2 regions of the Shewanella halotolerans genome follow, and region 1 is predicted to be linked to the other one. Evidence: predicted binding sites of a transcription regulator. Region 1 holds the regulator's gene; the other holds the start of a gene.
What was found. The regulator FliA, encoded in region 1, starts transcription of late flagellar genes. The targets are predictions, from matches to a motif close to CTAAAGNTNNNNNNNNNNNNGCCGATA.
Positions count from the first base shown of each region.

Region 2: a site for FliA is predicted at 15,472-15,498, ahead of K0H81_RS15790 (DUF5610 domain-containing protein). Genes of this name have one in related genera too.

Region 1 covers NZ_CP080417.1:3,023,195-3,036,612, forward strand. Annotated here, with positions in the region: gene K0H81_RS13105 (chemotaxis protein CheW) at 1-652, opposite strand, end outside; gene K0H81_RS13110 (ParA family protein) at 636-1,427, opposite strand; gene K0H81_RS13115 (hypothetical protein) at 1,474-2,097, opposite strand; gene K0H81_RS13120 (protein-glutamate methylesterase/protein-glutamine glutaminase) at 2,090-3,202, opposite strand; gene K0H81_RS13125 (chemotaxis protein CheA) at 3,296-5,536, opposite strand; gene K0H81_RS13130 (protein phosphatase CheZ) at 5,552-6,289, opposite strand; gene cheY (chemotaxis response regulator CheY) at 6,303-6,686, opposite strand; gene K0H81_RS13140 (RNA polymerase sigma factor FliA) at 6,729-7,448, opposite strand; gene K0H81_RS13145 (MinD/ParA family protein) at 7,441-8,322, opposite strand; gene flhF (flagellar biosynthesis GTPase FlhF) at 8,327-9,754, opposite strand; gene flhA (flagellar biosynthesis protein FlhA) at 9,766-11,865, opposite strand; gene flhB (flagellar biosynthesis protein FlhB) at 12,018-13,151, opposite strand; gene fliR (flagellar biosynthetic protein FliR) at 13,151-13,418, opposite strand, start outside.
Region 2 covers NZ_CP080417.1:3,630,058-3,646,531, reverse strand. Annotated here, with positions in the region: gene fkpA (FKBP-type peptidyl-prolyl cis-trans isomerase) at 1-265, shown strand, start outside; gene K0H81_RS15865 (YacL family protein) at 483-857, shown strand; gene K0H81_RS15860 (response regulator) at 986-1,615, opposite strand; gene narQ (nitrate/nitrite two-component system sensor histidine kinase NarQ) at 1,677-3,380, opposite strand; gene nrfA (ammonia-forming nitrite reductase cytochrome c552 subunit) at 3,628-5,028, shown strand; gene K0H81_RS15845 (hydrolase) at 5,134-5,676, opposite strand; gene K0H81_RS15840 (P-II family nitrogen regulator) at 5,929-6,267, shown strand; gene K0H81_RS15835 (ammonium transporter) at 6,280-7,530, shown strand; gene K0H81_RS15830 (hypothetical protein) at 7,649-7,975, shown strand; gene K0H81_RS15825 (tetratricopeptide repeat protein) at 8,068-9,249, shown strand; gene K0H81_RS15820 (substrate-binding periplasmic protein) at 9,449-10,258, opposite strand; gene aroG (3-deoxy-7-phosphoheptulonate synthase AroG) at 10,636-11,688, shown strand; gene K0H81_RS15810 (hypothetical protein) at 11,814-12,098, opposite strand; gene K0H81_RS15805 (ABCB family ABC transporter ATP-binding protein/permease) at 12,390-14,165, shown strand; gene K0H81_RS15800 (hypothetical protein) at 14,241-14,498, shown strand; gene K0H81_RS20270 (hypothetical protein) at 14,529-14,738, opposite strand; gene K0H81_RS15795 (phosphoglycerate mutase family protein) at 14,852-15,388, opposite strand; gene K0H81_RS15790 (DUF5610 domain-containing protein) at 15,541-16,122, shown strand; gene K0H81_RS15785 (ferredoxin--NADP reductase) at 16,252-16,474, shown strand, end outside.

The sequences.
Region 1 (13,418 bases):
TGTGATTGATCCGCTCCACCTTAACGATACCGCCAAGGCTTACCAAGGGCACGGCCAATGTGAGTCCCGCAACCTTGAAAAACAGCACCTGAAATTCATCGTCGAGCTGCTCGACTAGCGCCTCTGTCACCCCTGGTGGTGTCGCGCCAGTTTGCGTCTGCAGCGCCGCGGCCAGATCGACCTTTTCGGTTACAATTTCCTCTTGCTTAATACTAGCCGAAGTTTCTAATTTTTCTTCGATTTTTTGCTTAACTTGCGACTCAGATTTGGTTTGAACCGATACAGCTTGCGTCATCGTTTCGACGCTTGCAGGTTTGGTATCGAGCGTTTTGAGCTCAATCTTGCTTGCTATTTGAGTATCTGTATTAGTTTCTGTCTGAGTAGCAATCTCACTCACTGGCGCCAGCAATTGCTCGAGCGCGAGCTTATTGAGCGGTGTCGGCGTAGCCTGAGTGACCACAGGGCGCGGTTTAGACTGTTCGCTAAGAGGCTGACGTTTTACTGCAGGTGTATGGCCACTCATTTGACCATTTTGTGCTATCGCCTGCTCGCGCTTCGCTTCAGGCTTGTCGGCCGTGACGCTCTCTTCTCCGGGCTCGGAGAGCAGCAAGGAAAAATAATTAAAGACAGCTTCGTCAACCGAGTTTGACATGCGCAAACTCCTTGGTCAGCAGGTGGTCGAGCAATCTCTCATAGGCCTTAACACCGCGTGAATGGCTGGCGTAGTGCGAGGCTGGCAGGTGCGCCAGGCTGGCATCACGAAACTTGGTATCCACCGGGATAACATCTGGCCAGAGCACATCGCCATACTCTTCCCCCAGCTGTTGCAGGGCGGCAGGTGAGGCCTTGGTGCGTCTGTCGTACATGGTCGGAACGATTGTATAGCTGTAGGTGGTGCTCTTAGAGCGACCCATGAGCGTCATGGTCTTGACCATGCGATCTAGCCCCTTGATCGCCAGGAACTCTGTCTGCACAGGAATAATGATATGTTCACTGGCCGCGAGGGCGTTAACCATCAACACCCCCAATACCGGCGGGCAATCGATAAGGGCGACGTCGTATTGGTCGGCAACTAAGGCAAGCAGGCGTTTAAGGATCAAGCCCATCCCTTCCTGATGGCCGAGCGAGCGATCCAGCGTTGCCAGCGCCATGGTGGCCGGCAAGAGATCTATCCCTTCCACCTTAGTGGGGACAATATGGGCAAGCACCTGATCTTTACTCAAGTTCTTGTGTTTCAGAAACAGATCATAGAGCGAGGCGGGCACCTCTTCAGAATCTATGCCCAGGTAGTAGCCCAAAGACGCGTGGGGGTCTGTGTCTATCATCAAGACTCGTTTGCCCCGCTTTGCCATGGCGCCAGCCAGGCTCGCCACTGTGGTCGTCTTACCCACGCCCCCTTTTTGATTTGCTATGGTCCAGATCTTCAAGTAAAACCCCTTAAATCCTCGAGCGTATCGCCATCAGGTTATCGTTTTAATTATCTTCGCGAGTCGTGACTCGAATGCCGCCATGGGGCAGGCTTATTACTTTAACACCATCTTTATCTTCTGACAGCTTAACCGGCTGCGATGGCGTTTGACCATCCTGTGTCGCCTTATCTGTGGCGCTGGCCACCTTTTGCTCGCGCTGGTTCTCGCTTTGATGCTCACTCGGGCTCAGCGCTTCAGCTTCCATCGCAGGCAACAAGGGCGTTAGCTTAGTCTGCTCCTGCTGTTCATCACGATTAGCTGTCTGTTCATTGAGGCTATCGGTTCGTTGACTAAGACTGTCTGTAAGGCTAACTGCCTCTTGCCTTGCGATCGCCTCAGGCACCTCTGGGCCAATCTCGACTCTTACTTGGCTGCCAGGCTCAGCCTGCTTGATGATAGACTGAGTAAACTCTGGATTATTCTCCATCCAATCGGCCAAGGCCTTCGCCTGCTCGTCTGGCACCATCAGCAGCACCTGACTCTTCTCAAGCTGAACAATTTTTTCCTCAAGCAAGCCATTCTTATGCCTCTGGTCGAGATAGAGTGATCCGGTCACCAGACAGCAAACTAACAAGAGAAAAAACAGCAACAGCACAGTGGTGCTGAGGCCTTGTCGCTGCCTAGCCACGTCCGCTCTCGCGAATGATGGCCTCGGCCATATCATCGAGCGCTATCGACTGACTGGAGATCCCGGCGGCGGTTACCGCCTGTGGCATGCCGTAAACGACGCAGCTGGCCTCATCTTGAGCCCAGATAGTCGCCCCGACATTCTTAAGCATCCTGGCCCCTTCGCGACCATCGGCGCCCATGCCTGTCAATATCACGGCCAGGGTCTCGCCGCCACTGAGCTTTGAGGCCGAGGCAAAGGTAATGTCGACACAGGGCTTGTAGTTCATGTCGGCGCTACCGGCCACTATCTTGATTCGACCATAGGTGCCGCCGCGCTCTAACATCATCTGCATGCCACCGGGTGCCAGGTAGGCGCAGCCTGCCCTGAGCTGATCGCCATTTTGCGCCTCCTTCACCTCGATGGCGCACAGACCATTTAAGCGTGCGGCGAAAGCGGGCGTAAAGGCCGCCGGCATATGCTGGATAAGCAGAATAGGATGAGGATAGTTCGCTGGCAACTTGGTCAATATCCGCTGCAGCGCAACAGGCCCACCGGTTGAGGTGCCGATCAGCAAAAGCTTATATTTCTTACCACTGGCGCGGGTAACAGGCGCGCTCGGACGCGTCGCTGGACGCTGCGCCATCTCTCTTGTCGGCGCTGTCGTAGAAGCAGAGGTTGTCGCTGGCTTTGGCGGCACACTTCGAGGCAGTATGGGACGGAATACGCGGCGACGGCCCAGCGCCTTGATGCGCTGCTGCAACAGAGCGATCGCCTCATCCTTGTTGGTGGCAATATCTTCAAATCGTTTAGGAAGAAAATCTAACGCACCCGCTTCCAGGGCATCCAGGGTTGCCTTGGCGCCATCGTGGGTAAGAGATGAGAACATCAAGATGGGGGTCGGACACTTCGCCATGATCTCACGCACGGCGCTGATGCCGTCCATCACTGGCATCTCGATATCCATGGTGATCACTTGTGGCTTTAACTGCTGCGCCAACTTGACCGCCTCGGCGCCATTAGACGCCGTGCCTATGACCTCTAACTCCGCATCCTTGGTGACAATCTCACTGACTCGGCGACGAAAAAAGCTTGAATCATCGACAACTAATACTTTTATGGCCATTCAAATTCCTATCTACAACAGGATCCTTGCCGAAACAAAGCGTGACGCCTCTGGGCATCACGCTGATCCTATAGCTCACTGTGCCGCTAACTGTTATTTCTTGTTCTTGGCGTAATGTTTCAATAAGCCGGGCACATCTAATATCAATGCGATGCCACCGTCAGAGGTAATAGTCGCGCCAGCCATTCCTGGGGTGCCGTGTAACAAGGTGCCCAGAGGCTTGATCACTACCTCTTCTTGACCGATCAAGGAGTCAACCACGAAGCCTATCTGCATGGTACCCAGCTGCACTATCACCACGTGGCCGTGCTGCTTGTCGCCATGCTTAAAGCTCACCGCCTTACGACTCAGCCAATGCTCGAGATAGAAGAGTGGCACCGCCTTTTCCCTCACTATGACGGTCAGCTGGCCATCGACAACATTTGTCTTTGTCAGATCCAGGTGGAAGATCTCGCTAACGCTCGACAGCGGCAGGGCAAATACCTGCTGAGCCACTTCCACCATCAGGGTCGGCATAATCGCCAGGGTGAGTGGCACCTTAATCTCCAGGCAAGTCCCCTTACCTTTCAAGGAATCGATATGCACGGTACCGTTTAACTGAGTGATACGCGTCTTCACCACATCCATGCCGACGCCGCGGCCTGAGATATCGGAGATCTCCACCTTGGTAGAGAAGCCTGGGGCGAAGATAAGGTTATAGGCCTCTTCATCAGACATGCGCGCTGCGGCATCCTCATCGAGCACGCCGCGCTTGATGGCGATCTGCTTGAGCTTATCTGGGTCCATCCCCGCGCCATCATCTTCAATCTTGAGCAAGATATGGTCACCTTCCTGACTGGCAGAAAGGGTAATAGTCCCGGTACGCGACTTGCCATTAGCTTCACGCTCGTCGGGCATCTCGATACCATGGTCAACCGAGTTACGCACCAAGTGAACCAAAGGATCTGCAAGGGCTTCAACCAGGTTCTTATCCAGATCTGTATCTTCACCTATCATGCGAAGATCGATCTCTTTATTCAGGCTGCGCGCTAAATCACGTACTACACGAGGGAAGCGGCCAAACACCTTCTTGATCGGCTGCATGCGCGTCTTCATCACCGCGCCCTGCAGATCGGCGGTCACCAGATCCAGGTTCGCCAGCGCCTTAGACATATCCTCATCATCACGGGAGATCCCTAAGCTAAGCAGGCGGTTACGCACCAATACCAGCTCACCGACCATGTTCATGATCTGATCCAGGCGCGCGGTATCGACGCGCACTGTGGTTTCCGCCTGAGGCATATTGGTCGCTGGCGCCTTGGCCGCGGCCTTCTCTTTCACCACAGGCTTAGGAGCTGGCGCCTCCACGGGTTGCGACTTAACGCTGCTTGGCGCCGGGGTGGCGACTTTATTCGGCGCAGGAACTGCTGGCGCCTTAGCGGCAGGGGCTACTGGTGTGCTTGTCTCACTGCCAGGGCCGGCACCGGCGCCATGCAGTTCATCGAGCAGCTTTTCAAATTCATCGTCGGTGATCTCATCGGCATCCACCGGCGGCGAGGTCGGCTCAGGCACCTTGGCAATAGGGGCCGAAGGGGCCTGGAATTTACCCGAGCCATGCAGTTCATCGAGCAGCGACTCGAACTCATCGTCTGTGATGTCGTCGCTATCGCTCGCCTGAATCGGCGCCGCACCGGCAGGCGCTGTACTTGATGGGCCCTTACCACTGCCGTGAAGGGCATCGAGGAGGGCTTCGAATTCAGATTCATCGATCTCATCGATATCGCCTTCTCCGGCGATAGAGGTCACGGGCGTATCGCTTACCGGCTCGTCGAACAGTTCGACACCGTCATCAAGCGGCATATCAAACAGCTCGATACCGTTGTCTGCTGGTGTTTCAACAGCCTGTTCAACCGGCGTTTCGGCAACGGCTTCGTCTGACGCCCCGCCCTGTTCTGATGGCAATAAGCCACCAGAGCTCAATAATTTAAGGTTAGCTAACAGGCCTTCATCGGCAGGGCTTTGCTCGACACCCGCCTGGGTCTCGGCAAACATAGAGTTGATGGTGTCGACGGCTTGGAGAATGATATCCATCAGCTCGGCAGAAACGCTGCGCTTACCCGTACGTAACAGGTCAAAGGTGTTTTCCGCTTCGTGACAAACATCCACCATGGGGGTCAGGCTCAGGAAGCCGGCGCCGCCTTTAACGGTATGGAATCCACGGAAGATGGCATTGAGTAGTTCGGTGTCGTCGGGGTTATTCTCTAACGCCACCAGCTGTTCAGAGAGAAGCTCAAGGATCTCGCCCGCTTCAATCAAAAAGTCCTGCAGTATCTCTTCATCAACATCAAAGGACATTCATATGACTCCTACTTAGAAACCTAGACTCGACAGCAAGTCATCGACTTCATCTTGCCCTGTCACGACATCATCACGCTGATCAGCGTTCATAATAGGACCTTCAGCTTCGACACACTTCTCAGATGCACGGGGCTTATCCGTGACGGGCTGCTCGCCAAATACGGTCAACATAGAGACCAGATTACTCTCAACTTCTCGCACCAGCTCGATCACCCGGCGGATCATCTGTCCGGTCAGATCTTGGAAGTCCTGGGCCAGTAGTATGTTGTTGAGTAACTCTTTCAAACGATTGGAATCGGATTCGCTGCGTTCGATAAACTGCTGAACATCATGGCAAAGCGCCTTAAATTCGTGCAGCTGAATATCTCGACGCATCAGGCGATCCCAGGAAGGCTTAACGGCCTGTACGTTCATGGTAAGGGCATCTGCAAGAGGCAGAGACTCTTCGACGGCGTCCATGGTTTTGTTGGCGGCCTGTTCCGTCATGTCGATGACGTAATTGAGGCGCTCTTTGGCATCGGGAATTTCGCTATTAGCCAGCTCCACGAGGCGACCGTCCACCTGAAAGTCCACTATGGCACTGTGAAGCTGACGGGTTAGGCGACCCACCTCGTCAAACAGCTCTTTCTGAATCGGGCTGGCGATATCGCGAATTAGCTCATCGGCCATCTCTTGTTGACCTGCCTCTAGCAGATCAACGAGTTGCTTGGCCTGTGCTAGATTGATCAGCCCTGAAGTTTCTGCCTGCATAGCTCAACCTTGATTAACCGAGTCGTTCGAAAATTTTGTCTAACTTCTCTTTCAATGTCGCCGCAGTAAAAGGTTTCACCACATAGCCATTCACACCGGCCTGCGCCGCTGCAATGATCTGTTCCCTTTTCGCTTCCGCAGTCACCATCAACACAGGAATGTGCTTCAGGTTGTCATCAGCACGAATAGCCTTTAACAGGTCGATCCCCTGCATGCCAGGCATATTCCAATCGGTCACGACAAAGTCAAAATCGCCTTTTTGCAACATAGGCAAGGCTGTCGAACCGTCATCTGCTTCCTGAGTGTTATTAAAACCCAAGTCTCTCAACAAGTTCTTGATGATGCGTCTCATTGTTGAGAAGTCGTCAACAACGAGAATCTTCATATTCTTGTCCAAGGTTTCCTCCGCGGAGCTGTTTTTATATTGCTCATGTAATCGTTATATTTTGGTCCAATGCTTGAGTTTAGCTTTGAGTCTGAGCATCGCCTGGCTGTGTATCTGGCTTACCCGGGATTCGCTGACATCAAGTACGGCACCGATCTCTTTTAAATTTAATGCTTCGTCATAATATAACGACAAAACTAATCCATCTCTTTCTGGCAGTAATTTAATCGCCTCGACGAGGGCCTCGTGGAACTGTGTCTCTGCCAGTGACTCAAATGCGTCGTCCTGATGATCGTCTTCCTGTCTTACTACATCGACCGATACACCAAGATCTTCAATTCCAACTACTTTCCCGACAGAAACATCATTAAGAATATGATGGTACTCATCGAGCGTCATATCAAGTCGATCCGCAATTTCATTGTCTTTTGCGTCACGTCCAAGTTCTTGTTCTAGCTCGTCAATCACCTGGGCTATGCGTCGCTGATTACGGTGAACCGACCTGGGCACCCAGTCTCCTCGCCTAATTTCGTCGAGCATAGAGCCGCGAATTCGGATACCGGCGAAGGTTTCAAACTTGGCGCCCTTGCTGCCATCGAACTTGGCCGAGGCTTCAAGCAGGCCCATCATACCTGCTTGTAACAGATCATCCAATTGCACCGAGGCGGGTAGACGAGCGAGTAAATGGTGAGCAATCCTTTTTACCAACGGTGCATACTGTTCGACAATAGAAGCTTTGTTATCTAAACAAGTATACGCAGCGGCTTTACTCACTCGTACGATCCTCTTGATATTCGGGACGTTGAACCAATCGCTCTACAAAGAACTCCAGGTGTCCGCCCGGTTGTTGTGGCACTGGCCAGCTAATAATCTTATTCGCCAGGCCATGGTAAGCAATTGACGCCGGCGACTTAGGAAATGCCTCGACGATCAACTTTTGTTTACGAACTGATTTGCGAAGGTTTTCATCGAAGGGGATAGTCGCAACCAGCTCCAGGGCCACGTCGAGAAAACGGTCGGTTACCTTGCTAAGTTTAGCAAACAACTCCATCCCTTCTCGTAAACTTCTGACCATATTTGCCACAATCTTAAATCTGAATACGCCATGCTCACGACTTAGAATCTTAATCAAAGCATAGGCATCGGTAATAGAGGTCGGCTCATCACACACAACAACCAACACATCTTGAGAAGCGCGAGAGAAGCTGAGCACCATGTCTGAGATGCCTGCCGCGGTATCGACCACCAGAATATCAAACTGGGTCTTCATCTCGCTGAAGGCACGGATCAGGCCCGCATGCTGGGCCGGTGTCAGCTCGACCATGGCCTGGGTGCCTGAGGTGGCAGGAATAATACCAATTCCCTTAGGACCGCGTACGATAATATCGTCAAGGTCGGCGTCACCCGATAAAACGTGGGAGAGATTGCGCTCGGCTCTGAGGCCCAACATGACATCGACGTTGGCCAGGCCCAAGTCGGCATCGAGCACAAGCACACGCTTGCCCTTCTCGGCTAGGGAGACGGCGGTATTGATCGACACGCTGGTTTTACCTACGCCACCCTTACCACCGGTTACGGCAATTACTTTTACTTTTTCGTTATATGGTTGATTCATCATACGTAAACCGCTTGCTTGATCCCGACTCATTATATTACTCAAATGCGTAGGCCTGTTCATATGACCTTTCGTTATTCTGTATTGGTTGCACTTTCTTTTCGAGTACCGACAGGGCCTTGTTGGCTAAGGCTAAGGTGTCGGCCACTTGCATATCTTCTGGCACTCTCTGTCCATCGGTGACATAACTCAAAGGTAATCCACTTTGAATCAACACACTCAACGCCGGTGCCAAGGCCACTGACTCATCTAATTTGGTCAAAATTGCGCCGGATAATGGAATCCGGGTAAACTGTGCGACGGCATCTTCAAGCACTCTTCTTTGACTTGTAGATGACAGTACCAGATAACTGCGAATAGGTAATCTGCTATTTGCAGTTAAATTATCAAGTTGCTGGAACAATCTCACATCTCTCTGTCCCATGCCCGCCGTATCTATCAATACTAGCTTGCGATTGCGGAACTGATAAAGAATTTGTTCCAACTCATTGAGATCATGAGCTTGCTTGACCGGGCACCCCATTATTTTGCCATAGGTTGCCAGCTGCTCATAGGCTCCAATGCGATAATGATCGGTTGTAATGAGTGCAACTTGATCTGAACCATGCTGTGCGGCGAATCGAGCGGCTAATTTTGCGACACTCGTCGTCTTACCCACACCGGTTGGGCCGACAAAGGCGACCACACCGCCCTGACGAACGATGTCGTCCCCTTGGTTGTCGAGCATATTTGCCAAGCTGCGTGGTAAGGCCTTCACCAGATCCGCCGGCACATAATGCTCACTAAGAGCCGATAACTTGGCGGCAACCTCAGGACTAAACTCGGCGTCCAGCAAGCGACTCTCTAGCATGGCGCCGACTGGGTCCAGACGACTCTTCTGCTCGGTCAGCAGTGAGGTCACTTGATGTGTCAGTAGGTTGCGAAGTGATGCCAGCTCCTCGCGCATAGACTCGAGTTCGCTGCCGGTCGGCGCGCTCTTATCGCGCTTTGCACGGTTAAAATTCTGGCTCTCATGTGTATTGGCATGGGAGTTAGCCTGCATGCTGCCATGCATATTAGGCGCTGCCATCTCATCGCTTGGCGCCTTCAATCCCTGGGCCCAGGCAGGCATCTCGAGTGCTTCATTCGATTGGCTTAGCTGCTGACTGACGCGATTTTGTTGACGCTCGAGCAGAGCCTGCAGCGAATCGGCCACGGGTGATGGCTGTTTTTTTGACTCTGTCTTGATGGGCTGGCGACCGATAGAGACCTTCTCCTCGGCCAGATCGAGAAAGCTGGGTGACAAAGGCGCGGCATCATTTTTCGCCACGCTCGGCTTAGGCTCATCGTAGTCTACCGCGGCGACGATCTCGATACCGCCGGTAACTTTCTTGTTCGACATGATCACCGCATCCGAACCTAATGTCTCTTTCACCTGGGCCAATGCAGAGCGCATATCTTTTGCCAAAAAACGTTTTATTTTCACTTAAATACCCTCTACTGGCCGACCGCTGATACGATGCGAATTTGTTTCTCATCAGGCACCTCTTGGTAAGAGATCACCCGCAGATTTGGAATCGTATGTTTAACAAAACGCGACAGCGTCGAACGTAACATACCCGATGTCAGTAGGATGGCTGGTTGGCCCACCATTTCCTGACGCTGGGATGCGTCGAGTAACGACTTTTGCATCCTCTCGGCAAGGCTAGGTTCGATATTCGGCCCCTCGCCTCCCGTTGCCTGCATAGACTGATGCAACATCTGTTCCAATTCAGGCGCCAAAGTTATGACAGGAATTTCCGGTTCTGGACCGCTTATTTCTTGAACAATCATGCGTTTAAGTGCAATACGTACGGCGGCGGTAAGTACCTCGGTATCGTTACTCTTAGGCCCGTACTCGAGTAGGGTCTGAACTATGGTCTTCAGGTCGCGGATCGACACGCCTTCGTTAAGCAGGTTCTGCATTACCTTGACCACAGTGCCTAACGGCAAGACATCAGGAATGAAGCCACTGACCAGCTTAGGCGAATGCTTGGCCAGCATATCCATCAGCTGCTGCACCTCTTCGTAGCCCAGCAACTTGGAGGCGTTATTGGTTAACAGCTGACTCAGGTGAGTCGCCACTACGGTGGCGGCATCCACCACTGTATAACCTAGCGTCTGAGCATGTTCTCTGAGCTCAGGGGCGATCCACACAGCTTCTAAACCAAAGGCGGGATCTGTGGTCTCGACACCGTCAAGCTTGCCATAGACCTGACCTGGGTTGATGGCCAGTTCACAATCGTGACGAATATCTGCCTCTCCTGAGGCCACCCCCATTAGGGAGATCCGATAGGTGTTTGGCGCGAGATCCAGGTTATCGCGAATATGCACGGCGGGAACCAGGAAGCCCAGCTCTTGGGAGAGCTTCTTACGCACGCCCTTGATGCGGCCCAACAGCTCACCACCCTGTCCCTTATCCACCAGCGGGATCAGACGGTAGCCCACCTCCAGGCCAATGGTGTCCACCTGCTGCACATCGTCCCAGCTAAGCTCTTTAGGCTTGGCATCGCCGGGAGTCGCAGGTGAGGTCTTAGCAATCTCCAGGGCACGTTGTCTGTCGAGATCTTTCTTACGATGCAGAAAATAGGCGCCAGCCGCAGTGATCAAGCCAAAGCTGAGAAAAGCGAAATGCGGCATGCCAGGCACTATGCCCATGGTCAGCAGGACGCCGGCGGCGATGGCCAGCGACTTAGGGTTGTCGAACATCTGGCTCATCACCATCTGTCCCATGTCGCCAGATTCATTCTGACGGGTCACCATCAAGGCCGCCGCAATAGAGAGCAAGAGGCCAGGGATCTGCGCCACCAGGCCGTCACCGATAGTCAACAGGGTGTAGATCTCGACCGCAGAGGAGAAGTCCAGCCCGTGCTGCGCCATACCTATGACGAAACCGCCCAGTATGTTGATCACCAGAATCATGATACCGGCGATGGCATCCCCTTTTACAAACTTAGAGGCACCATCCATTGCACCATAGAAGTCGGCTTCCTTGGTCACTTCGGCGCGGCGAATGCGGGCCTGATCCTGATTGAGGATCCCGGCGTTAAGGTCGGCGTCAATTGCCATCTGCTTACCTGGCATGGCATCCAGGGTAAAGCGAGCACTCACCTCAGAGATACGTCCGGCACCCTTGGTTACCACGGCGAAGTTGATGATGATCAGGATAAGAAACACCACCAGACCCACAGCATAATTACCGCCAATCACCACAGAGCCGAAAGCCTCAATCACCTTACCCGCGGCGTCGCCACCGTTGTGCCCCTCAAGCAAGACGATACGGGTCGAGGCGACGTTAAGCGCCAAACGCAGCAAGGTAGCAACCAGCAGCACAGTGGGAAAGGCAGCAAAATCTAGGGGGCGGTCGGTATAGATGGCCACTAGCAAGACCACCAGGGCCAAGGCGATATTAAAGGAGAACAGGATATCCAGCAGGAAGGCCGGCATGGGCAAGACGATCATCGCCAGCGCCGCAAGCACCAATATGGGCGTACCTATCCCTTTAAAATTGGCGGGTTTTACCTGTTTTATCTGACCGAGCGTTGCTTTCAAATCCATCAATCTAGCGCCTGAACTTTGACATCTAGCAAGGATTCAGCAAAAAGTACGCCAACTTAAGGCCGGCTTAGTTCGCAGCGACTCAAGCGGATAACAAACGAACAAATATCAAACAGTACAGACGCAAAATAAGAGTTAACCAGCTTAAAACGTTAGTATTTTAGCTCATCTGGGATCGGCTGATTAATAGGGATAGGTGTCGGCCGCTTACCACCTTTTTGCTGATACTGACGCAGTTGGAACACATAGGCCAATACCTGGGCCACGGCAGTAAACAGCCCCTCGGGGATCTCCTGATCTATTTTGGTGGTGTGATAGATAGCCCTGGCCAATGGCGGCGCCGAGACGATAGCGACATCATGCTCGCGGGCGATCTCACGGATCTTAAAGGCGACATCATCCACCCCTTTGGCAAGAACATAGGGCGCCGCGGCCTTGGTCACATCATACTTCACCGCCACGGCGTAGTGCTCTGGATTAACGACGATGACATCGGCATTGGGCACCTCGGCCATCATGCGCCGCTGGGCCATCTCACGCTGCATCTGACGCACCCGGCCTTTCACCTCAGGCTGACCCTCGGTGTCCTTGTACTCGTCCTTGATCTCCTGCTTGGTCATTCTCAGCTGTTTATTGTGGTTCCAGATCTGAAACGGCACGTCGATCACCACGATAATCACGGTAGAGGAGCAAAGCACAATAAACATCCACACCAGCAGATCCAGGGCATTATAGACATTGCCCGGCAGATGCCCCTGGGACAGGGTAAGAATATCGGTGAAATAGTAGCTCAGCAGCAGATAGGCCATCAGGGCCACCACGGAGAATTTAGCGATCCCCTTGGTCAGCTCCACCAAGGCCTGCACCCCGAACATACGCTTAAAGCCGCTGATGGGGTTCATCTTATTGCCCTTAGGCATGAAAGCCTTGGCCGAGAAGGTGATGCCTCCGAGCACGACATTCCCCAGGAAGGCGATAAAGGCGAGAAACAGCACGAAGCTGGCCATAGGTATCGCCAGCTCCTTAAAAACCATCATCCAGATATTGAACAGACTATTGGTGTCGTAGATCTCCTGCCTGCTCATGGTAAACAGGTTCGTCATCACGCTCATCAATGACTGGCCCAAGCTCGGCCCTATGACGGCAAATCCAACCGCCGCCGACATCAACACAGCAGAGGTGCCCAGCTCCTTAGATCGGGCTACCTGCCCTTTCTCTCGCGCCTGTTCGCGTCGCCTGGGGGTCGCCTCTTCGGTCTTCTCCTGACTGGTATCGTTATCGGCCATCAGAAGCTCCCTGCAGTGCTACATTGCAGCTGCACCAGATCGCACAGCAACAACTGGGCCGAACGCCAGACCTCGTCGAAATGCGCCATGATAGGCGTCAAGGTCAACCAGAGAATAATCAAACCACTCACCATGGTCACGGGGAAACCGATGGCGAAGATGTTAAGTTGCGGCGAGGCGCGGGTCATCACCCCAAAAGAGAGGTTGATCAGCAAGAGCGCCACAATCGCCGAAATAGACATGGTCAGCGCCGCGCCGAACATATAG
Region 2 (16,474 bases), 610 kb from region 1:
ACTGATCGACGGCACCGAGTTCGATAGCTCTATCGCTCGTGGTCAGAGCGCTAAGTTCCCGCTAAACCGCGTTATCCCAGGTTGGACCGAGGGTGTTCAGCTGATGTCTGTGGGTTCTAAGTACCGTTTCGTGATCCCAGCAGAGCTGGCCTATGGTAGCCGCGACACAGGTAGCATCCCAGCTAACTCTACGCTGATCTTCGAAGTTGAGCTGCTTTCTATCGAGAAAGCTGCGCCAGCAGAAGAAGCCGCAGCGGCTAAGTAAGCCTGGCTATTAAAGATTTGAAAAAGGGCGCTTAGGCGCCCTTTTTTGTGGGCGAAAGAAAAGACAGCGTGAACTGAGTGTAGGACTGTCTGTGTAAACCGCATGTGTGACCAGCTAGGGGGAATTTTCGCCGCTTAGCGTAAGGGGAATCGGATAACTCTGGCAATGTCTCGGCCTTAGGTTAGAATTTGCAAGGTAACCTTGGGGAAGACAGCTTATGGAATATGAATTTCGCCGCAACACATTGACCGGCACCCTGGTGGCTCAGTTCACCATGGATCATGAGATTATGGGGCTTTGGTTTGTCGATGAGCTGGGCGAAGACAAGGCCTTAATCGAGCAGATAGCCTCGACCATAGCGGCGCTGCAGCAGGGGAGGCTGACAGAACAACGTTTTGTCGGCCAGGGGATCTCTCTCGAGCTGGATGAGGAGCAGGCCAGAGTATTTGCCAACGCCCTTGAGATGGATGACGACACCCTGCTGGATGAGTCCATGTCCCTGTATGACGGTGAGTCACAGGCCTTCTGCGGCCTTGAGGATTTTGAGGCGGCGCTCAAGAGCTGGCAGACCTTCATCGAAGAGAGCCGATAGGCAGGGACTATGCAGGGCAAGTGTGTAGAGAAATCGTGTAGATAAAGCGTGAGAAATCTTGCAAAGAAAAAGGCAGCTTAGGCTGCCTTTTTACGTTTTAGCTGTTTTGACCGGCGTAGCACCTAGGCTCATTGGTTAAGGTAGCGTACCGCCATCTCTGTGCGCGACTTGGCGTTGGCCTTGCGCAGCAGATTCTTCACATGCACCTTGACCGTGCCTTCGCTGATATGCAGCTGCTCTGAGATCACCCGGTTGCTCTTGCCTTCGGCCAGTTGCTCGAGGATCTGTAGCTCTCTCGGGGTCAGGTTGTCTATCCAGGCCTGCTCGTCGGCGCCATCTTTTAGCTCATAGATGAAGTCTTCCACCGACTCAGAGATCACTCGGTGACCCTGCATGGCATTCTTCAGCTTCTCCAGCAGTAGATCCGGCTCGGTATCTTTCAATAGATAACCGTCGGCGCCGGCTCTGACCAGGCGGATAACGTCTTGCTTGGCATCGGATACCGTGAGGATCACGATACGGCTGGTGACCCCTTCCTGACGCAAGGCGTTGAGGGTATCTAGCCCTGTCATCCCCTTCATGTTGAGGTCTAGTAGCACGATATCCGGTTCGTTTTCGGCAATTGCCGACAGGGCATCTAGGCCGCTGCCTGCTTCACCAAATAGGGTGAAGTCTGAGTCAGAGGTGATAAGTTGACAGATCCCGCGACGTAACAGGGGATGATCGTCTACGACCAAAACTGAATATGGTTTGCCCATTTTATTGCCTCCACTGAGGTCTGTTTTATTTAAAAATTAGTATCTTATATCGCCAGTATCCCTACTGGCGCGGCACTTGTTCGGGCGGGAACAGCAAGGTGACCGTGGTTCCGCCCTGTTCATTGCTGCTGAAGTCTACCACACCCGAGAGGCGACTTGCGCGTTCATGCATGATTCCTATGCCAAAATGTTGATCCCTCTCCTTGAGCTTTTCCAGGCCGACGCCGTCGTCGCTGATGCTGATCTTGACGTTGTTACCGCTGCGGGTGCAACAGATATGAATATGATCAGCCTGGGCATGCTTAATGGCGTTGAGGGTCGCCTCACGGGTAAGCTGCAGCACATGAATGTGTTGGTGAGCACCGAGCAGCTGGATCGGCAGCTTGTCTTCCAGGGTGATCTTGGCCGTGGTTTGTCCCCTGAGCTGGTCGAGCATCATCTCGATCGCATGATTGAGGTTGGGATCTTTAATGGTCAGGCGGAAGGTCGATAGTAGCTCACGCAGCTGCACATAGGCGGTGTTGACTCCTTCGTTGATCTCCTTGAGCTGTTCCTCTACCTGAGGGCTACGGCACTGGCTGTCCAGCCCCTTGGAGAGCAGGTTGACCTGGATCTTGAGAAACGAGAGTAGCTGACCCAGAGAGTCGTGCAGCTCGCGGGCGATCACGCCGCGCTCCTCCATCAGTGCCAGCTGCTGGCGCTGCTCGCCGGCGTTATAGATGACGATTGAGCGGGCCAGCATGATGGCGAAGTTCTCGAACAGGGGATGATTGATCTCACCCAGGGCAGTGACCTCAAGATAGCCCAGTTCGTTGTCGGCAAATTTTAGCGGGAAACGGGTCTGGCTGCGCGAGGCGATGGGCCAGCCGCCGTCGGCATCTATGTAGAGCTTCTCTTTGTCATCCTGGGCGATCACCAGGCGCAGGAAGCTGTTGGGTTCGTGGGCCCTGAGCTGATTCAGCGCCTGTTTCAGGGTACTGATCTCCAGCTTGCCCGAGTGCAGCATTACCAGGTTGTCGTAGAGCAGCTTGAGCTCGTTGTTGGCGCGGGTGAGGGCGAAGGTCTTCTCTTTGACCTGATTTTCCAGGTTGTTATAGAGGGTCGACAGCTCCCTGGCACTGGTGGCCAGGGCGTTGCTGAGCGAGCTGAGCTCGATATATTCGCTATCAGGCATGGTGACATCGAACTCCCCTTTAGAGATGGTGTTGGCCGACTCCATCAACTGGTTGAGGGGAGTGACCACCTTACGCTTGGTAAAGCGTACGGCGAAGAAGGCAATCAGTAACATGAGGCCCAGGCCGGTGATCTGGCTGGCGGCCAGTAGCTTGAGCTTGAAGGCGGCGAACTCCTCTGTTTCCAGCACGAAGAGATCTATGGTGTCGACGAAATCTTTGAGGGCGGATACATAGAGGCGGGAGTTCTCCTCTTCGATATATTGCTTCATCACCTGCCACTTCTGGATAACCAACAGATACTGGGAGGCGAGATCGTCCGGCGTCATCCAGTCGAGTGAGCGTTTCAGCGCATCCGAGTGGAGGGTGGCCTCAAACTCTCTAATTTTGTCGTCGGCTCCCTCGCTGCCAGAGTTGGCGTAAAACATCAGACGGTAACTCTGCATACGCAGAGAGCCGGAGGCGTTGATGGCTCTGGCGTCTCCCAGGCTATAAGCCAAATTAGCTATGGCGAAGGTGGCGAGTCCACTGGAAAGTAAAATTAAGGCCAGCATTAACCTTAATATGGTGGAGGTGAGGCTGCCTTTCTTCATGTATTAGAACTCATTAAATTATAGGGAAAAATCGGAAATTTGGACTATGATACTTGTTTAGCAATTGCTGATAAAATTAACAAGGTGATAAAAATGTGACCAACAACACATTCACATTATGATCTGCCTCAAGTTTTAACCCGGATACCCCATAAGGGGTATATTTTTAACGGGGTTAAGGGACTAACTTTGGCCTTGGAGATGTTGTGGTTTTTAAGACTACTATAAAAAGTAACACGGAGATGAGATGGTGAGAACATTAACTACAAAAACCTTTGCACTGAGTGCTTTGGTCGCCGCTGGCCTGATGGCTACCGGCGTGATGGCAAGTGACAAGACTGAGCCACGTAACGAAGTCTACAAAGATAAGTTTTCTAAGCAGTACAACAGCTGGCATGACACAGCCGAAAGCAAAGAAGTTGTCGATATGCTTGAAGAAGTTCCTAGCCTGGTTGTGTTGTGGGCAGGTTACGGCTTCGCCAAAGATTACAATGCACCTCGTGGTCATATGTATGCGGTAACCGACGTACGTAACACACTGCGTACCGGTGCACCTAAGTCTGCCGAAGATGGTCCAATGCCAATGGCATGTTGGTCATGTAAGAGCCCAGACGTGCCTCGCGTGATCGAGGAGCAGGGCGAAGATGGCTACTTCACTGGTAAGTGGTACAAAGGCGGCGCAGAAATCGTGAACACTATCGGTTGTTCTGACTGTCATGAGAAAGGCTCTTCTAAACTGCGTATGTCTCGTCCATTCGCCGAGCGCGCCATGGCAACACTAGGCACTCCATTTGACAAGGCTTCTAAGAAAGACAAGCAGTCTATGGTGTGTGGTCAGTGTCACGTAGAGTACTACTTCGAGAAGACCAAAGATCGCAAAGGTTTTGTTAAGTTCCCTTGGGATATGGGCACAACTGTTGAGCAGATGGAAGTCTACTACGACAATATGGAGTTCAAAGACTGGACTCACGCCGTATCTAAGACACCTATGCTGAAAGCACAGCACCCAGGCTATGAAACTTGGCAGCTAGGCGTACATGGTAAGAACAATGTGACCTGTACTGACTGTCATATGCCTAAGGTGAAGAATGCTGAAGGTCGTAAGTTTACCGACCATAAAGTAGGTAACCCATTCGATCGCTTTGAAGAGACTTGTGCGACTTGTCATACTCAAAGCAAAGAGTTCATGGTTAACCTGACGAAGGAGCGCAAAGTTAAGGTTGCTGACCTTAAGGCACGTGCCGAGTCTCAGCTAGTTAAGGCGCACTTCGAAGCTAAAGCGGCTTGGGATGCAGGTGCAACTGAAGCTGAAATGAAGCCAATCTTAATGGATATCCGTCATGCACAATGGCGCTGGGACTATGCAACCGCTTCTCACGGTGTTGCGGCTCACGCAGCTGACGAAGCGCTACGCATCTTAGGTACTGCGGTTGATAAGGCTGGTGATGCACGCATCAAACTAGCTCAACTGCTAGCAACTAAAGGTGTTAAGCAGCCTATCGCCTTCCCAGATGTTTCTACCAAGGCCAAGGCGCAAGCTGCACTGGGTATGGACATGAACAAGTTGAATGCCGACAAGGCAGAGTTCAAGAAGACTGTACTGCCTAAGTGGGATGCCGAAGCTAAGAAGCGCGAAGCAACTTACTAATTTCTCCCCCCCTGCATAGTAAAAGCCCCGGTTATCCGGGGCTTTTTTATATCTTCACGACTTTATACTTGCACGATCTTATATTTTCACCGCTTTATTTCGTCACTACTTTATCATCTTCAGCAGGGCCCGGAATCTGTCGCCACTAGCCTCTGCCTGTAACTCGAATAATAAAGACTCGCTATTGGTTAGCAAGGCGCCGTTCTGGGTCATCATCTCACAGCCTAACTGCTTATTGGCCTCGGTTCGCGAGGAGACGGCGTCGGTTACCAAGTGCACCTCATATTCGTTGTCCAGCAGATCCCGGCAGGTCTGGTAGACGCAGATGTGGGTCTCTATGCCCGCGAGCAACACCTTGGGCCTGCCATACCGCTGCAGTGCCTGCCTGAAGAGCTCGGCGTGCCAGCCGCTAAAATGAGCCTTAGGGATAGGTTGATAATGAGGCGTAAGCAGCTCGGCCAATGCCGGGCTAGTGGCCCCCAGCTTATCGGGCAGCTGCTCCAGCCAGACGACAGGGATATCAAACAGCTCGGCCGCCTTTATCAGTGTGGTGAGCCGGGTTTCGAGTTCCTCAGCCTGGTGCATCAGGGTGGCCAGCTTTCCCTGAACATCGACGATGATGAGTACACATTCCTGTGGTTGCAACATAGGGCGCTCCTCTATGGGTGATGACTCCATCATACCCGGATAATTTCGCCACCCAATCCGTCATAAGTCGAATAGGCGACTGCGCTATTTTTGTGCGCTCTGTGCATAGTCGCACCCAATTGGTGCATTTATATGCAGCATGAAGGGCGTCGTTATTACTAAGTTTATGAATGTTAAGGTTTTGTAATGTTGGCCTGATGATTGAATTGCCTTTGGCATCAGCAAGAATACTAAGATGAGTCGGAGGCGGTAATGAAATTAATCAGCGCAATAATCAAGCCATTCAAACTCGATGATGTGCGAGAAGCCATTGCAGGGTTGGGGATTGAGGGGATGACGGTGACCGAGGTGAAGGGGTTCGGACGTCAGAAAGGCCATACAGAGCTCTATCGTGGCGCCGAATACCAGGTGGATTTTCTGCCTAAGGTCAAACTGGATATCGCCACTAAGGCTGAAAACGTCGATCACCTTATCGAGTCAATCGTCGCTGCGGCGCATACGGGCAAGATAGGCGACGGCAAGATTTTCGTGACGGATCTCGATCAGGTGATCCGTATCCGTACCGGCGAACTCGATAACGAAGCACTTTAAGGGGGAATTCCAATGGAAGAGTTAGTAACACTAGGTGCGACAGTATCTGAGTTAAAGTTTGCTCTCGACACCTTTTATTTCTTGATCTCAGGCGCGCTGGTGATGTGGATGGCAGCCGGGTTTGCCATGTTGGAAGCGGGTCTGGTGCGCTCCAAGAACACCACAGAGATCTTAACCAAGAACGTCTGTCTCTACTCCATCGCCTGTATCATGTATCTGGTGGTGGGATACAACATCATGTATGTGGATAATGCCGAGGGTGGCTGGTTGCCATCGTTTGCCAGCCTCATTGGTGCTCAGGCAAGCGATGCCGATCACGCGCTGGAATCGGATTTCTTCTTCCAGGTGGTGTTTGTGGCGACCGCTATGTCTATCGTCTCCGGCGCCGTTGCCGAGCGTATGAAGCTGTGGGCATTCCTGATCTTCTCCGTGGTGATGACTGGGGTTATCTATCCTGTCGAAGGTTACTGGACCTGGGGCGGCGGTTTCCTCTCTGAGGCTGGGTTTGTCGATTTCGCCGGTAGTGGCATAGTACACATGGCGGGCGCGGCTGCGGCTATCTCGGGTGTCTTGTTACTCGGCGCTCGTAAGGGCAAGTATGGCCCTAACGGTCAGGTGAATCCTATCCCTGGTTCTAACCTGCCGATGGCAACCTTAGGTATGTTCATCCTGTGGATGGGTTGGTTCGGCTTTAACGGTGGCTCTCAGCTGCTGGTGTCTGATGCCGAGAACGCGTCGGCGGTGGCGAAGATCTTCGTTAACACCAACTCTGCAGCCGCCTTCGGCGCTGTCTCTGCCCTGGTGGTGTGTAAGATGGTATGGGGTAAGGCAGATCTCACCATGATCTTAAACGGCGCATTGGCGGGCCTGGTGGCTATCACCGCAGATCCTTTGTCTCCATCACTGCCTCTGGCCGGGGTTATCGGCATGGTGGCCGGCGGTCTGGTGGTCTTTTCCATCGTGATGTTCGACAGAGTCAAGATTGACGATCCTGTCGGGGCAATTTCGGTGCATGGGGTTGCCGGCCTGTTCGGTGTGATGCTGGTGCCGCTGTCAAATGCCGATGCGACCGTGCTGGGTCAGCTCTATGGCGCCTCGGTCATCTTTGCTTGGGTATTCGGGGTTTCCTTTGCGGCCTGGTATATCCTCAAGATCACCATGGGGATCCGTGTTTCGGAAGAGGAAGAGTACAACGGTATGGATGCATCGGATTGTGGCATCGATGCTTACCCAGAGTTTGTCTCACTCAAGAGTGCCAACTAACCGCTAGTCAAAACAGATTGCCAAAACTGATAGTAGAATTAATAGGGTCCGTACCTCATGGTGCGGACCCTGTCTTTTGTATTATGCTATCGAAAAGTGTGGTGTGAGGAGCGCTAACATGAAGCTGTCTCTTTGGGTGTTGTTTTCGTTGCTGGTCTCAATTCAGTTGCAGGCGGGACAGGTGGTGGTGCGTAAGTCGAGCGAACCCTTCGATGCCTTCGCCGTGCGCGACAAGGTGCTGCAGGACTTTGAGTGGCGGGAATCCCTGCGTTTGCAGCAGCAGATTGAGATATTACAGAGTCTGCCCCTAGGCTGCGTGTTGTTTAAGTTGCCCTATGCCTACTATCGTTGCGGCGTGAGGTTCTATCGCCCCTATCTGTATCAAACCGAGGGCGAAAATCCTCAACAGCTCTATATTCAGGTCGATCCGCCAGAATCTCAGTGATTGTTAATATTTTGTAACGCTTTGCGTGGGGCAAAATGAAAAAGCCTACTTTATGATAGATCTTACGGTGCCCTCATCAGCGTAGGTTTAATATGAAAAGGCTAATTGAGTATAAGCGCGCTATCTTGTTGTTATTCTTCATAGTGAGCGGTTGTGCCAGCGGCCCGGGTAAGGAAACCCTCGCTAATATCGATCAGTACTTTGCCGACGATGAATTCGCGGCGGTTGCGGTTCAAGTCACGCCGGATAAGCTATTTGCGCTGCCGACTCAGGTAACGATCGATCTGCGGCAAGATTATAAGCGCAGCCGAATGGCGCGAGACTATATTGCCGCTAACTTGTGGCTAGCTAACTACATCAACGCCGATAAAGGCGGTTTCAAATACCAAGATAATCTAACAAAGATCCCGGCGGATACCTTTAATGCGCGCGCCGGTAACTGCCTGTCGCTGGTGCTGCTCAGTGCCTCGCTCGCCGATGCCTTGGGGGTCGATGTCGAGTTTCAAGAGGTCGAGGTGCCGCCCGTGTGGGACAAGGCCGGTGACTTCTATTTAGTAAATGGTCATATCAATCTGCGCCTAATTCCAAGAGAGACGAGTGATACCTTCCTTGCCGACAAAAATGCGTTGCAGATAGATTTTCTGCCCGAGCGTACCATGCGTGGCTATGCCAAGCGGCGTATCGACAGAACCACTGTCATGGCGATGTTCTATAACAATGTCGCGGCAGAGTCTCTGGTGGAGGGACGTTACGATCAGGCCTATGCCTACCTGAAACAGAGCCTGATGTTAAAGACCGATTTTATTCCCGCCTTGAATACCCTGGCGATCCTCTATCGCTACAAGGGGCTGGATGATAGGGCGGAAAGTCTCTATAAGCTGGCGCTTTCCCGAGATAGCGAGGATATGAACGCCCTGTTTAACTATGGGGTGTTACTCGCCAGTCAAGACAGGTTAGAGGAGTGGGCCAAGGTGCATAAGACCCTTGAACTGGTCAGGATCCGCAATCCCTATTACTACTATGACATGGCGCAGCAAGCCTACTCGGAGCATGAATATCAGACGGCGCTAACCTGGTATAAACGTGCGGTAGAGAAGGCCGATTATCGCCATGAGTTTTACTTTGGTCTCTCCAGAGCCTATTGGGCCACGGGCGATGAGCGCAGGGCTAAGCTGAATATGCAAAAGGCATTGTCGCTGTCGGTGGATGAATATAATCAGCGACGTTATCAGGCCAAGCTGCAGGCGATGCAGTCCCATCAAGGGATCCATTAGTCTGTTTATTCAGAGAAAAGGTTATTTAGAGAAAATGTTATTCAGAGAGAAGGTTTTTCACAGACCAGTTTATTCATAGACAGGTCATTCAAAGATTAAGCCTTCCATAAGCCAAGGCAAACAGGCATGTATGCCTTGGTTTATAGATCGTATAATTAGTTCACTCAATGAATCGCTAGCCGCATGAATAACTGGCGGGTTACTTGAGATCTTCAGGCATCTTTTCTGGTTCAAGTTTCAACTTAGGCTTAGACTCTGGCTCTGGCTCTGGCTCTGGCTCTGGCTCTGGTTCGAGTTTGGGGTCGGGCGCAGAGGGAATGCTTTTCCTCATCTCCTCGGCTTCTTCTCTATCCAGTTGTGCTATACCGAGATCTATCTTTTGTGCTATGGACTGACTGTGGCAGGCTATCTTGCGTGGCGCCGCTGCAAATAGGGAGTGGCGAGAGGTTGGCTGTTGGGTGTCGACTCTAAACTTGAGTTGCTCGCGGTAGTAGTCGAAGATGCGCCCCTCTAGGATGATGGCATCGACCCGCCCGGAAAACAGCATCATCACCTGACTCTTCTGACTATTGGATTCGCCATATTGTGGGTTACTGAGCGCCATCTGATAGAAGTCTCTACCTAAGTATTGGGTCGCGTTCTGAAACCCCATGACAGAGATCCCGGCCAGATCGGCAACCGAGTCGATCACAAGTTTATTGCTGGCCAGTGTAAACACGCTGTTTTGGTAGCTGATTAGGCTTCGGGTGTAGTAGAGACCAACCAGGTTTTCCGGCGCATTGATGAGGCAGTCGACATTGCCGCCGGCGACCTGACGAAAGGCACGCTTATTGGGTGACAGATAGATATGGCCGATCGATAGGGACTGCTTGGCTAACGCGGAGGCGAGACGCTCATATTGAATTCCGCTTTGACCGTTAGCAAAGAAGTAAGGGGGTATGGTGTTGCTGACCGCAAAGGAGATCTCAGTATTAGCATTTTGTGCCAGGAGTGGGTTAGAAACTAGCATAAAACCAGATGCCAGCAGCAATCTTCTCATCGGGTTGATGGTTACCTCAACAGGGGCTGTAGCGCCATCGGCGCGGTATCGAGAGCCTAAATATGACTCTCTCATGACCATTAATAATCTACTATAGATAGGCTTTTGGTCGATTTCCAGATAAATGTTAACACTTTGTTTTGTTACTTCTGTTTTTTCTAGCACGCTTAGCTGAGGAAGTTTTAATTAAAAATAATATTTATATCTTATATAACAGATGGTTATTTTTATCTTCTTTATTTTATTAATGTTTGGTTGCAATAGCTGTGGATACTGGATAAATTGAAATCAGTAGTGCAATAGAGAGACCCTTATTTAATCCAGAGCCGGAGTGGAAAATAAATATCATGTATTATCAAACTGATGACGTTCGCATTAATAAAATTAAAGAGTTGTTACCCCCTGTCGCCATACTCGAGCGATTTCCGGCAAGCGAAAATGCATCGGCAACAGTGTTTAACGCGCGGCAGAATATTCACAATATCCTGAAAAAAGAAGATGATCGTCTGCTGGTGATCATTGGTCCCTGTTCTATCCACGACCCTAAGGCAGCGCTGGAATATGGTGAGAGGCTCGCCAAATTACGCGAGCAATATAAGGATCAACTCGAGGTAGTGATGCGCGTCTATTTCGAGAAACCGCGCACCACAGTGGGCTGGAAGGGCTTGATCAACGACCCTTACATGGACAATAGCTTCAAGTTGAATGATGGCCTGCGCACAGCTCGAAAACTGCTTTTAGATCTCAATGAGTTAGGTGTGCCGACCGCGGGTGAATTTTTGGATATGATCACGCCCCAATATGTGGCGGATCTCATGTGTTGGGGCGCTATCGGTGCTCGCACTACAGAGTCACAGGTACACAGAGAGCTGGCATCTGGCCTCTCTTGCCCCGTTGGTTTTAAGAATGGTACCGATGGCACCATCAAGGTGGCTATCGACGCTATAGGCGCCGCGAGTGCGCCGCACCATTTCCTGTCGGTGACCAAGTATGGCCATTCGGCGATCGTCTCCACCAAGGGCAATCCAGATTGTCACATCATTCTACGTGGCGGCAAGGAGCCTAACTATAGCGCCGAGCACGTGCAGGCGATCAGCGAGCAGTTGGCTAAGGCCAAGCTGCCGCAAAATATCATGGTGGACTTTAGCCATGCCAACAGCAGCAAACAGTTTAAGCGCCAGATGCTGGTGGGCGAGGATGTGGCTAGTCAGATAAGCGCCGGTGAGCGGGCGATTTTCGGTGTGATGGTTGAGAGTCACCTGGTTGAGGGACGTCAGGACTATATCGAAGGGCAGCCGCTGTGTTACGGCCAGAGCATCACAGATGCCTGTATCGGTTGGGAAGATACCGAAACCTTGCTGGCAAATTTGAATCAGTGTGTGCTCGAGCGCCGCGGCTAACGCTATGCCAGCTTTGCCCAAGGTTTTGTTGGTTGCGGAGTTAGCGACAGTCGCTTGATGCTATGCCGACCCTAATATGAAAAAGGAAGCCAATTGGCTTCCTTTTTTGCGTTTTGCTGGCCTGTTTATTTGGCTTGTTGTTTCACCAGATATTCGTTGGCTTTAGCAAGACTGCCAAAAGACGATATTAAATTGTTTTGACCCTTTTGTTGGATTTCTGGGCTGTTCGATTCTGTCATCATCCATACCCAAGTTTGTACCAATGGCAATGGAGGGTATTGCACGTCAGATGATTGTGGCATATCGGCTTCCTTTAAAAATTTGGGGTTATTCCCGCTCTGCTTTTTACTCAGCTTGAACTGCCTTAAGCTGATCTTGAGATTATCAAAATCTCCGGCAAGAGATAACAATAATTACCCCGTTGAAACACTAAACTGATAATTATTCTCTCAAGAATAATGCTTTTTTCTGGTTTTGCCATCATTTAATCAGTCTAAAGTTGTACCTGTTTGTACGGGGGACTGCGCCAAAAGTCTGAAATTGACCTCCTTATCTAAGGCAAAATGCTAACCCCTTGGCAAAGGCGGATAATTGAGCTAGTGGCGGGTAAGTCTACTGAGGTAAGATGGTGTATGTTATGGCTTTTATCTTAACCTCACCTAAATGCCATCGTCCTTATCTTGATGCTAGCTGGAGTTGCCATGCGTCCCACGCTCTATTTTGATGGTCCTATCGATAAACTGAACTGGCATGTCCTGAAATTGCTTTGGCCCTATTTGTTGGAATTTAAGGGGCGGGTCGTGCTGGCGCTGGCCTGTCTTGTGGTGGCCAAAATGGCGAGTGTCGGCCTGCCATTCGTACTCAAACAGCTGGTGGATACCCTGAGTGAGGCCTCAGTCGAGCAGATGATCGCCGTACCCATCGCCCTGGTGCTCGCATACGGCAGCCTGCGCCTGCTCAATACGGTGATCTCAGAGGTGAGAGACACACTATTTGGCCGGGTCACCGAGCGGGCGATAAGACGCCTTGGCTTGTCTGTGTTTGACCATCTGCACAGGTTGGATCTGGCGTTTCATCTTGAGCGGCGTACCGGGGGACTGTCGCGGGATATCGAGCGCGGTACCAGCGGGGTCAGCTTCCTGATGCGCTTCATGGTATTCAATATAGTGCCGACCCTGCTTGAGATCGCCCTGGTGGTGGGTATCTTGCTTTATAACTATGGCTGGGCGTTTGCGTTAATTACCCTGAGCGCCGTTGTCGCCTATATTCTCTTCTCTATCTTCGCCACTGAATGGCGTACTGGCTTCGTGCGTGAGGCGGCGATGGCCGATTCTCAGTCCAATACCCGCGCCATAGATAGCCTGCTTAACTATGAGACGGTGAAATACTTTAACAACGAGGCCTATGAATCTGAGCAATATGATCATGCCCTCGAGCGCTGGGAAGTGGCCAAGCGTAAGAATCGGCTCTCATTGTTTGCGCTCAACGCCGGTCAGGCGCTGATCATCTCGCTGGCGATGACGCTGATGTTGGCGCTGGCGGCAACTCAGGTGAGCCAGGGAGCCATGACCATAGGTGACTTTGTGCTGATCAACGCCTTTATGATGCAGCTGTTTATGCCACTGAATTTTTTAGGCTTCGTCTATCGTGAGATCCGCGGCGCCCTGGCCAACATAGAACGCATGTTTAGCCTGTTAGACAGGCAGCCCAAGATTGAGGATGCCCCCGATGCTACATCGCCCCATATCGCCCAAGGGAGCCTTAAATTTGAGGGCGTGAGTTTTCGTTACGGTGACAGGCCTATCTTGTCCGATGTGAGTTTCGAGATCCCCGCCGGTCACAAGGTGGCGATAGTGGGGGATAGTGGCGCGGGGAAATCTACCATAGTGAAGCTGTTGTTTCGCTTCTATGAGACGCAGCAGGGGACGATCACTATAGATGGCCATGATACCAAGGCGCTGACTCAACACGCGCTGCGTAGCGCCATCGCCATAGTGCCGCAAGATACCGTGTTGTTTAACGACTCCCTATTGGAGAATATTCGTTATGGTCTGCCGGGGGCGAGCGATGAGCAGGTGAAGGCGGCGATAGAGCTGGCGCATCTGTCAAACTTCGTCTCACAACTCAGTGAAGGCTGGCACACCAAGGTGGGTGAGCGCGGATTAAAACTCTCCGGCGGCGAGAAACAGAGGGTGGCGATCGCCAGGGCGATCCTCAAGGGTTCTCCATTACTGGTGTTCGACGAGGCGACCTCTTCGCTGGACAGCCATTCGGAGCAGGCGATCCTCAATGCGCTCAAGGAGATGGCCAAGGGGCATACGAGTCTGGTTATCGCCCACAGGCTGTCGACGGTCGTGGATGCCGACCAGATCTTGGTGCTGAGTCAGGGCAAGATAGTTGAGCGTGGCGATCACCAGAGCCTGTTGGCGGCCGATGGCCTGTATAAGAAATTGTGGACCGTACAAAATCAGCATTAATTGTGTGGGATTAAGTATTCGTTCAGGTTTGATTTGCATAATATTTGTTAATAACTAACCTACGGAGGCGGTCCCATGAAAAACATCCCTATACATGCAAGTATCGAAGGCCAGGCACGGATCGTTGATACCGATTGGCTTGCCATCATGGCGACCTTAAGAGAGCGGGGATTGGGACAGGAGGAGTTGGTGGTAGTCTATGCTCAGCTGAGTTCCTACCTGAGGGTCACGACACGGGGCCTGACCCTTGCCATGATCCCGCCCTCGACCGTAATCGAAGGCCTTACGCGTGAGGTAAAGCACTGCGCGAATGACTATGCGGGGATGATGTAGGGTTTGCCGCCACAGTGGTTGGCAGAAGGATTAGGCTGTCTTTGAGGTGTTGATCGGCTTCCAACCGTCACAGAGGAGGCTGAGCTTGGTATTTTTCGGCTCATAGGGGGTCAGTCTAATGATCTCTCCACCCTTGAAGCAGATGGTCTCGCCTTCGATAACCGTTAATCGGTTGCAGTTTTGACAGCTAACCGACAAAGGTTTACTTTTATTTCCCGCTCCAAAAAACGAATTACTCACCAGTGATTCTCCGTGGCTGCGCTAAACGCCAGCGCGTGCTGCTATTCCATATATCGCTAATGTAATCAAGTTTAGTTCATAAAGCTAGCGCTATCTAGACTAATGTCTAATCCTTATTGGGTATTGCCTGAAGTTGCACCATATTGGGTTTTTATCAGGCTACTTGCGCCATCTTGGGGCAGGGAAAGGATAAATAAATTGTCATATTCATCCTCTCTCAATTGAGGTATCTCGGGTCCTCGAAGTGCCTTGATGATCAGTGGCACTGTATTGGAGTGACCGGCGATGATCACATTGCCCTGCTGCGCCATCACCTTGTCGGCAATGGTCGCAATATGTTTGTCCATATCCCTGCCTGCGTCGATGACAACTAAAGGAATTCCTCTGGCGGTTATGAGCGGCGTTAAGGTTTCCTGGGTGCGCTTAAATTGTGTGGATATGGCCAGGCTGAGTGGGGTATCGCCCAAGCTTTCAACCAATGCTTGTGCCCGCAACTTGCCCGCGTCATTCAGGCTAGGGTCGCGTCCCTGGTCGGCTTTTTCGGCATGACGCACCAGAATTACCGTCTTGCTGGCGATCGCTGGATTGGCCTGTGCCATAGGCAGGTAAGCTACTAGGGCGAGAAGTCCAAAGCTGATGAGTCGTAACATGGGAACCCCTATTTAATTAACGAATTGGCTAGCATATCGCATTTTGGCTGTATTGCCGATGACAGATTAATTGGGCCTTTGCGCTAAAGTTGCTTACAAAATGGACGATAATAATAGCTGAGAGTTATTTTAATTTGGTGAGCGAGGCGATTATGGAGATTCAAAATCACGGCGGAGCCGTATCTGCGGCGGCGCACAACAAGACAGATTCGACGACTAACCATGGTCAACAAGTCTCCGAAGTGGCCAAGAACAAGACGGCCTTGGCGGCCAGTAAACAGCTGATGAATACGGCGATCCTGGAAGCGCAGCAAGAGGTGAACTTGAGCGCGGGCAATGAGCCTATGCAGCTGCTGTATAAGGCGGCGATTGAGGCGATTAATGAAGAGCTGGCACCGACCATGGGTGAGCACGCCATCGAAACGGCGGCGGCTCAAGGGGTGGATACCTCTCCCGAGGCGACGGCCGAGCGCATCGTCAGCTTCGCGACTCAATTCTTCGCCATACATCAAGAGCAAAACAGCAGCATGTCCTTCGATGAGCAGCTCAGCTCCTTCATGGACATTATTGGCGGCGCCATAGATCAAGGTTTCGATGAGGCCAAAGATATCCTCTCCGGACTCAAGGTGCTTGAAGGCGATATTGCGGCTGGGGTCGACAAGACCTATGGCTTAGTACAGGAAGGGCTGCAGGCATTCAGAGACAGTTTCAATCAAGAGACAGAGCAAGAATAAGGCCTTCTGACTCCCATTTGATTTCGATAAACCCCTTAAGATAAGGGGTTTTTTGTTATCTTGACTCGGATAGAAAATCTATGAATCATGGGAGTATCAGTATCGATTGATGCCAGCAGAGGTGGCGATATGTGGGGAGAGGCAAAGGTTGTAGAGCGGATTGACTGGAGCGATCAGTTATTTACTCTGAAGCTGTCGGCCGATATCGGCGAATTTATTGCCGGGCAATTCATTAAGTTGTCGCTGCATATCGACGACAGACGTGTCGCCAGGGCCTATTCACTGGTCAATGCGCCCGATGCGCCGCTGCTGGAGGTGCTGGCGGTCAGTGTTGACGATGGCCTGCTGTCGC